3 regions of the Alteromonas australica genome follow, and region 2 is predicted to be linked to each of the others. Evidence: predicted binding sites of a transcription regulator. Region 2 holds the regulator's gene; each other region holds the start of a gene.
What was found. Region 2 encodes sigma-54, which starts transcription at its own class of promoters, with help from an activator protein. Its sites were predicted from a motif close to GTTGGCACGNNNNTNGNNT; they were not measured.
Positions count from the first base shown of each region.

Region 1: a site for sigma-54 is predicted at 1,380-1,398, ahead of EP13_RS17360 (Tll0287-like domain-containing protein). Genes of this name have one in related genera too.
Region 3: a site for sigma-54 is predicted at 1,378-1,396, ahead of EP13_RS14635 (DUF2726 domain-containing protein). Genes of this name have one in related genera too.

Region 1 is NZ_CP008849.1:3,985,697-3,988,853, reverse strand. It holds gene EP13_RS17365 (sigma-54 interaction domain-containing protein) at 18-1,325, opposite strand; gene EP13_RS17360 (Tll0287-like domain-containing protein) at 1,486-2,070, shown strand; gene EP13_RS17355 (cytochrome ubiquinol oxidase subunit I) at 2,361-3,157, shown strand, end outside.
Region 2 is NZ_CP008849.1:859,648-862,804, forward strand. It holds gene ptsN (PTS IIA-like nitrogen regulatory protein PtsN) at 1-207, opposite strand, end outside; gene hpf (ribosome hibernation promoting factor) at 217-504, opposite strand; gene EP13_RS03740 (RNA polymerase factor sigma-54) at 534-2,018, opposite strand; gene lptB (LPS export ABC transporter ATP-binding protein) at 2,096-2,821, opposite strand; gene lptA (lipopolysaccharide transport periplasmic protein LptA) at 2,824-3,157, opposite strand, start outside.
Region 3 is NZ_CP008849.1:3,333,618-3,336,774, forward strand. It holds gene EP13_RS14625 (FAD-dependent oxidoreductase) at 1-614, shown strand, start outside; gene EP13_RS14630 (hypothetical protein) at 994-1,335, shown strand; gene EP13_RS14635 (DUF2726 domain-containing protein) at 1,477-2,064, shown strand; gene EP13_RS14640 (5'-methylthioadenosine/adenosylhomocysteine nucleosidase) at 2,226-2,924, shown strand; gene EP13_RS14645 (cobalamin biosynthesis protein CobD/CbiB) at 2,928-3,157, shown strand, end outside.

The DNA.
Region 1 (3,157 bases), 1.2 Mb from region 2:
CTAGTAAATTTTTTGCACTAAGGAGCGTTTATTTTTAATGCTTGTAATTTTCTGTACAACGTTCGCACACTTATTCCTAACGCATCGGCTAAGTCTTCAGTATTGCCGGTGTAGACATCGACTTTATCTTTCAAATAATGTGCTTCGACTTCCGCTAGCGTCATTATGTCTTTTTCTCCCTGTGGTGATAAGTGAGCCGTTTGCTGTGTCGATGCGCAGACATATTCAGGTAAATCGCTAGGCTCAATGATTCTATCATCAGCCATTAGAATTGCTTGCTCAACTATGTTTCTAAGCTCCCTTATGTTGCCGGGGAATGTATACTTCTTAAGTGCAGCTAAAGTAGGTTGGGACAAGGTTTTATCGCTGCCTAATGTATTTAATATATGTTTTGCTAGCAAAACAATATCATTATTGCGTTCACGTAATGGAGGTAAATGAATCGAGAGCCCAGCTATTCGATAATATAGGTCGTGGCGAAATTTTCCAGCATTAACAAGCTCCAATAAATCTTTGTGGCTGGCGCAAATTAAGCGAAAATTTGCTTTTTTAATGGCTATACTTCCTACTGGCCGATATGTTTGCGTTTCTAGTAAGCGTAAGAGTTTAACTTGCATAGCAAGAGGGATATCACCTACCTCATCGAGAAATAGCGTGCCGCCCTCAACCGTTTCTATCAACCCTTTCTTTTTATTTACTGCGCCGGTAAAGGCGCCTTTTTCATGACCGAATAACTCAGATTCGAATAGCGCATCAGTTAGGCCTGTACATTCAATGACGACAAAGGGTTTTTCAGCGCGATGACTACTGCTATGAAGTGCGTGAGAGACGAGTTCCTTTCCCGTACCGGTTTCGCCGTGTAAAAGCACAGAAATATTTGAGTTGGCAGCACGGTTGATTTTGCTCAACATAGCCTTAAACGCATCAGATTCGCCTACCATCTTTCCTTCGGATGAGGTGTTTGAGGCGTAAGCTAGTTTGTCGAGTATCTCTAGGTAACCAAGGAGTTCTCCTTCGCCATCAATGATAGGCTTCATACGAATATCGCAGTAATTTTGCCCTTCATTGGTGGCGTGAACATGCACCACGCTGGCGGTTTTCCCTGTTTCTTTGGCTTGCTCCATTGGGCAGTTTTCACCACACAGATCGCATGGTTTGCTATTGCGGTGAGAGACTTGGTAGCAGGTACTGAAGCCCAGCTTAATGGTAACAGGATAGGTATCTCTATAGGGCTTGTTAACGGCTTCTATTACATAGTCTTGGTTGATGAAAATTGCGGGTTTATCAATAGCATCGATCATTCCCTGAATGATGGAGATATTCATACCTTTGCTGCCCTACATTGGTTTAGCCTCGTTTTATTAATTAAAGACTATCATATTGGCATAAACATTGTTGTGGATTGCCATAGCGAGGTTTAGTGGGCCTTGCATTAGCAACTAATCTCGATAGCCGATATCTGTGAATAAGAGAGGAAATCAAGTGATGAAAGTAACGTTAATTTTACCCTTAAGTATATTTGCGCTAAGTACTACTTTTGCTTTTGCGTCCAATGTAACGATAGAAAGCGAATCCGTGGGCGATTTAAAGGCGAGAACCCTTGTCGCGCGGCAGCATGCGAAAGCCTTAGGCGGTGCATTAAAAGCGCGTTTGCAAGAAGCTATTGGTCAAGGTGGTTTGGTCAAGGGGATTGAGGCTTGTAAATTAGAGGCTGGGCCGATAGCTAAAGCCATTAGTGGTAATGGTTGGACTGTTGGGCGCACGGCCCTGCGGGTACGCAACCCAGCCAATACCCCTGATGCTTGGGAACGAGAACAACTTATCGCGTTTTCTAATCAATTATCGGCTCAATTTGATGGACCACTTGAAGCCTCCCATTATGATAGCGCGACAGGTGAATTTAGATACTTGAAAGCCATAAAAACTGACGAAATATGCACGGCATGCCATGGCCAGTCTGTAGCCCCAAGAGTGCAGGCTGCAATTGATGACGCCTATCCAGAGGACGAAGCTATGGGGTTCGATATTGGCACGTTACGAGGAGCATTTACCCTGACATATACGCCTTAGAACACAGGGGTATAAGGATAAAAATGGGACTTGTGTCAAATATGGCACTTTGTTTGTCAATTTTGGCGTAGTTAGTAAAGGTTATCTTGCGTTGGATCAAAATTCGCTTTTTCCGCGCATGCCATAATTCTCCCGCACAGTAGGAAATCCCTGTAGTTAGGGCAAAAACCTATTTTATGTACTTTTACTGCAAGACTGGAACAGAGAATGCTCTGCGCCCTTCTGTAGAGAAACTGCGCCCATCCACATTGGGCGCTTCCAGCACACTTAAAAGATGAGGGAGATCACCCATGAGCGATACGTTAGTAGAACTATCGCGGTGGCAGTTTGCGTTAACCGCAATGTTCCACTTTATATTCGTACCCCTAACCCTAGGACTAAGCTTTCTCCTTGCCATTATGGAGTCTGTCTATGTGATGACGGGCAAAGAGATTTACAAACAAATGACGCAGTTTTGGGGAAAGTTGTTTGGGATTAATTTCGCAATTGGTGTGGCAACAGGCTTAACCATGGAATTTCAGTTCGGTATGAACTGGTCGTATTACTCACACTATGTGGGGGATATCTTTGGTGCGCCGCTTGCCATTGAAGGGCTGATGGCCTTCTTCTTAGAGTCTACCTTTGTGGGGTTGTTTTTCTTCGGCTGGGACAAGATGTCGAAGGTAAAGCACCTTATGGCAACGTGGTTAGTTGCCATTGGTTCAAATTTCTCTGCCTTATGGATATTAATCGCTAACGGCTGGATGCAGTATCCCATTGGGGCTGAATTTAACTTCGAAGCAATGCGAATGGAAATGACAAGCTTTGCGGAAGTGGTATTTAACCCTGTAGCCCAAGTTAAGTTTGTTCATACGGTATCAGCAGGTTATGTCACCGGTGCTATGTTTGTGCTCGCCATCTCCAGTTACTACTTGCTCAATCATAAACATATCGCCTTCGCACGACGCTCATTTGCCATTGCGGCAAGTTTTGGCTTGGCCGCGACGCTTTCCGTCATTGTGTTAGGGGATGAAAGCGGATATGAACTCGGCCATGTCCAACAAGTGAAGTTGGCTGCTGTGGAAGCGGAATATGATACACATCCCGC
Region 2 (3,157 bases):
TCGACCATGAGGCAGTGCAATACCATTTCCAATACCCGTACTGCCCATTCTCTCGCGGTTCAATAGGCTAGTGAGTACTGTCGTTTCATCAATATTATCGTTGTTTTTGGCAGCGATATTACTGATGATCTCTAGAATTCGTTTTTTGCTGTTACATTGAACCGCACATTCAGTGCGGTCCAAACTTACGATTGCTTGAATTTCCATAAGCGTGAGTTAATGCTTTTTCAGCTTTTCCTTATGCTTTATGACTTGCCTGTCTAGTTTGTCAACCATGCTGTCTATTGCTGCATACATATCAGTATTTTCAGAGGAAGCAAAAACCTCAGCGCCACTTAAATGCATGGTCGCTTCGGCTTTCTGATTAAGTTTTTCAACATTGAGAATGACATGCACATTAGAAATGTGATCAAAGTGCCTCTCTAGTTTGCTGAACTTGGTATCGACATAATTACGCAAAGAGTCGGTGATTTCGACGTGATGACCAGTAAGGTTGATTTGCATATTTCGTCTTCCTTATATTTATGAGCCAGTTAAAGTAAGCTCTTTCGCTGGTTAGACGGTGGAATCGACAATGATTCCCGGTATTTTGCTATTGTCCGCCGGGCGACTTTAATGCCCTGTTCGGCCAACAATTGAGCAATCTTGCTATCACTTAGTGGCTTGCTTGGCGTTTCAGCCGCTACAAGCTTTTTAATCAGCGCGCGGATGGCAGTAGATGAACACTCACCCCCAGACTCCGTGGCAACGTGACTAGAAAAGAAGTACTTCAATTCAAATATCCCACGTGGGGTATGCATATACTTTTGCGTGGTGACACGTGAAATGGTGGATTCATGCATATCAACCATTTCAGCAACATCGTTAAGCACCATGGGCTTCATCATTTCAGGGCCATATTCAAAAAAGCCCATTTGTTGCTGCACAATACAATTTGCAACCTTCATCAAGGTGTCGTTTCTTGATTCAAGACTTTTAATAAACCATTTTGCTTCCTGCATATGAGAGCGAATGAACTGCGAGTCGCTACTATTTTTCGCTCTTCTGCTCATGGCCGCATATTGCTGGTTCACACTAAGTTTAGGCAAGCTATCTGGATTAAGTTCAACCACCCAACGACCATTTTTCTTGGTGACCGAGACATCGGGTATAACATACTCAGGCTCTTTAGTGATAAGAGCGCTACCTGGGCGAGGATTCAATGTTTGCAACAAGCGCATAGCTTCGCGTAATTGATCTTCTTTAAGACGGCTTTTACGCATCAGCGTACGATAGTCTTTGCTACTGAGTAGGTCTGAGTATTCTTCTATCAGTTGTTTGGCTTCTTTTAACCAAGGCGTATCATCTGAAAATTGGCGAAGCTGAACCATCAAGCATTCTTGCGGTGTACGAGAGCCTGAACCAATGGGGTCGAACATTTGAATGCGTTTTAACACACATTCTACTTCGTCCAATTCAACCGGCTCTTCCATATCTTCGGAATTTACAGAATCTAAAATGTCGTCAAGGGTGACGGTAAGATAACCAGACTCGTCAATTGAATCGATAATAGCCGTTGCGATGGCACGGTCAGTATCTGAAAAGTGGGTAAGACGCATTTGCCATAGCAAATGTGCTTGAATGTCTTCGGTGGTTTCGCCTTGGAAAATCTGCTCATCGTCATTATTCGAGGGCCCAGGGGCGGGTGCAGAAGACGCTGAGTAATATTCGTCCCACGTGCTGTCTATGGGTAATTCATCAGGTAGGTCATTCTTCTCTAATGCGTCACCGGCTTCAAGCGTATCGCTTGATGCGGTAGTAACGGCGTCTTGAGCGACGTCATCCCCGTCGATATTGTTTTTCTCTAATTGAGGCTCATCACTGCCTTCTTCTACTTCAAGTAGAGGATTTGAGTCTAGGGCTTCCTGGATCTCCTGTTGCAGGTCGAGCGTTGACAGCTGCAGCAGTTTTATCGCCTGCTGTAGCTGAGGTGTCATGGTAAGTTGTTGACTGAACTTTAACTGTAAAGATGGTTTCATCTACGTCTTATTTACTGTGCTCTTATTGTGAATATACCAGGTGCATAATTTGAAAAATGACAATTCTGTTACATTAACTATAGCCTGAATTGTTCACCTAGGTATACATCCCTTACTTTTTGATTACTTAAAACCTGCTCTGCCGTTCCTTGGGCTATTAATTCACCGTGACTCACAATGTAGGCTTTTTCACATACATCCAATGTTTCTCGTACATTGTGGTCTGTAATGAGGATACCGATACCTCTATCACGAAGGTGCTGTATTATCTTCTTTATATCATTAACCGATATAGGATCAACACCAGCAAATGGTTCATCGAGTAAAATAAATTGCGGATTGGCTGCTAGCGCACGCGCAATCTCTACGCGCCGGCGTTCTCCACCTGATAAACTCATTCCTGTACTATTACGTATATGGTTAATATTAAATTCATCAAGAAGGGCGTCGGCTTCTTCTTCCTGTTGTGATGAATTTAAATCTTTTCGTGTCTGTAAAATCGCCATGATGTTTTCAAACACGGTTAGCTTGCGAAAAATAGAGGCTTCCTGTGGCAGGTAGCCAATGCCCTTACGTGCGCGTTCGTGCATAGGCTGGTGGGTGAGCTCACCATCATCAATGGTGATTTTTCCCTTATCTAGTGGCACAAGACCCACAATCATGTAAAAGGTGGTGGTTTTACCTGCGCCGTTAGGGCCTAATAAGCCCACGATTTGCCCGGTTGAGACCGACAAACTAACGTCTCTCACTACTTGGCGAGATTTATAGGCTTTGGCTAAGTTACTTGCGCTTAGTGTTGCCATGGTTAGTTATCGTCCTCGTTATTCTCGTCTTCTTTCGCCTTCTCATCGGTCAGCTTGCGAATCGCTTCTGGTCGAAAAACGGTGGTCACTCTGCCTTCATCATTGTCACCGCTGCCGGTGGCAAGAAGCTGTTCGGTAATCATGTCAAAGGTGATTTTATCGCCTTTCACAGAACTGGTGTCTTGTTGCAGCTCTGCATTGCCGTCTAACGAGAGAGTGCGATTAACCACTTCATAGCGAATTTCATTGGCTTTGGCTGTTACCGGGGTGCCGTCTTCTAAGGTTTGCGAATAACTTGCTGGCGCGCCTCTGGCGATGAATATCTCACGGCCTTCG
Region 3 (3,157 bases), 1.8 Mb from region 2:
CGAATCGTGTTATGGGCTTAGAGAAAGACGAAGCTGATTATATCGATATGAAAGGCAAGCGAGTTGTTGTACTCGGCGGTGGTGATACCACCATGGACTGTGTACGTACATCTATTCGTCAAGGTGCCGATAAAGTTATCTGTGCCTACCGTCGTGACGAAGAAAGTATGCCCGGCTCACGTAAAGAGGTGGTGAATGCAAAAGAAGAAGGCGTGGAGTTTATGTTTAACTTACAGCCTTTGGATATTGCGGTTGATGAAAACGGAAAAGCGTGCGGCGTTAAGTTAGTGAAAACGGAAATGGGGCCACCGGATATTAACGGTCGTCGACGCCCTGTAGAAGTTGAAGGCTCAGAACATGTGCTTGAAGCTGACGCTGTGATCATTGCATTCGGTTTCCAACCGAGCCCTGCCCCTTGGTTTGCAGAGTTTGGCATTATGCTAGACGAAAAAGGCCGTGTTCGCGCGCCGTCTGCTGGCAAGTTTGCTTACCAAACGTCTAACCCGCAAATTTTTGCTGGTGGCGATATGGTACGAGGCAGTGATTTAGTGGTGACGGCGATTGATGAAGGCCGTAAAGCCGCTGAAGGTATTTTGGATTACATTGGCGTTTAACCGCGTTATTGGTCCACATGGCTCGTTGTAATTAGCCTATATAAAAGCTCGCTCCGGCGAGCTTTTTTGTGGGTATAAACAATAGAACATTCTCATCATCCATAAAAGTCGCTGTCAAAATTCCTTTGGTATTTGATAAGCCATTCAATGCCCAGTGTGAGTATTTCAAAGAGGCGTGATGGGGGATGAAAACCCCGTTCACAAATCGCTTAACCTCATACCCATTATGTTATGAACATACCTAGTGCCCCCATTTATCTTTTGCGCTTGTGTAGCGAGCCCACTATTATCGATTCAAAGAATCGATTATTGGTTAACAAGCATAATGACGAGCGGTTTACGTAAAAGCATCAATCTAGTTTTACTTAGCAGGCTAGTAGTGGCGAGCCACGCTCTAGCCGATACTATGACCACAAACGGTTCATTCAATGTACCTGTTACTCAGTCTTGCCCTACTTCCTTTTTTGACGTCTCGCTAATGACCGATGCCCGTCAGTGTCAGCAATTCGACGATAGCTTACCCGCTAGCTTAGTCTATTTCACAAAACGCTCCCCAGAACAGGTAATTACCTTCTATCAAAATACCTACCCGCAATGGGTTGTAACCCCCCCTGTTAACCATCGCACCATGCTTACCGCTGCAGATGATTCGGTTCGTATTGTGGTATCGCCAGACAGTTTGGGCACTCAAGTTGATGTGCTCATCATCCAACAGCCCTAGCCTAGCTGCGGTTAACACTTCAACATCTCTCTCCTCGTTCAATGTGGCACCGCCTTTGCAAATTCTTTCTCGAACCCCAAAGGTGTCAAAAAAAGCGTCATTTTTATGACGCACATTACACGTTGATATGCGAGGATTACGATGGAACTGGCAATTATTTTAATGATGTTACTTATTGTTGTGGCATTGGGCGCTATTAAACTGTCTGATGGCGGCGTTGCCTTCCCTTTTAGACGAAAGCCTCAACTTTTTACTCCCGTTGAGCACTCATTCTTAAACTTAATTGAACAAGCCATGGGACGAGAATTCAGAATTGTGTGTCGCGTTAAACTCAGCGACATTGTTTCTGTACGCCAATCGACGAATAAGAAAACGGCGAGCCAAGCGCTGTCCCGCGCATCATCTCGACAACTCGACTTTGTTTTAGTCGACAAGCACGACATGAGCCCAATACTGGCCATCGACTTGGTACATAACCAAGGTAAAGAGGGTTATAAAACTCAGCGTGACTGGTTTGTCTCTGGCGCACTTGATGCCGCTGGTGTGCCCCACGCAAGAATTAAAGTAAAATCTGGCTACAGTGTGGATGACATTCGAGAGTGTCTAGAAAACAAACTAATTCCTTATCGCCGTGTGCAACAAAAGCTTTCGCAAGTACCCACACACAATCCAGAGCCGACGAAACGCCCAACCCGTCCAATTCGTTCGAGTCGCGCTGCCGCTGCGTAATTTACACACTTTAGTATCCCTTAGTTTCCCCCTAGCCTTTGTTGCTCTCGCTTGTTACGGCGACAAAGGCTTTTTCCTACCAGTTAGGTCGCTTTCCTTATACAATTAGCGCATTCACGTGCAGTTATACGCATCATTATTATTTGGTTATTGGTAAAGTTATGAACAAAATTGGCATTTTAGGTGCAATGGATGAAGAAGTGGCGCTACTGAAAGCGTCGCTGTCAGAAGTAAAAGAAGTGCAATGGAAGCATCTAACCTTTTATCAAGGCATGTTACACGGGGTGGACGTTATCCTCGTAAAATGTGGTATAGGTAAAGTTGCATCAGCACTTGCCACTACCGTGCTTATCGAGCAATTCTCGCCGGATGCTATTGTTAATACCGGTTCTGCTGGCGGTTTCGATACGCAACTCAATATTGGCGATTTGGTCATTGGAGAAAACCTCATTCACCATGACGTCGATCTCACTCACTTTGGCTACTCATTGGGCCAATGTGCCGGCATGCCCGAAGACTATAAAAGCGATCCTAAACTCATTGAAGCCGCACAACATGCTGCCAATGATATATCAGGTATTCAGGTGACTAGTGGCCTTATTTGTACCGGTGATGCCTTTATCGGCAGTGACGAAGCCGTGGCGGCGCTGAGAACTAAGTTTCCAGCGATGAAAGCCGTCGAAATGGAAGGCGCAGCGATAGGTCAAACATGTTACATGCTCGACGTGCCATTTTTAGTCATTCGCTCTCTTTCAGATATCGCTGGAAAAACCTCATCAGTATCCTTTAAAGAATACCTAGAAACAGCGGCGAAAAACTCCGCAAAGTTGGTGATGGCCATGGTTAAAGCACTTGCCTAACTGATGGATGCCCTGTTAACTGATTCTGCCTACCAAAGCATACTGGTGCTTTGGTTGGCCGTATTGGTAGATGCATTATGGCGATGGCCGCTAAGTAGTCATCCACTTACGCTTATGCGCTATTTGGTTAAACAAATGGGCGCGAGGGTCTTACCCGGCAAAGAGTACCCCCCAAAGCAGCACTATATTTCCGGTTCTCTTGCGGCGGTAGTGTTGTTGGGCCCGCTCATTGT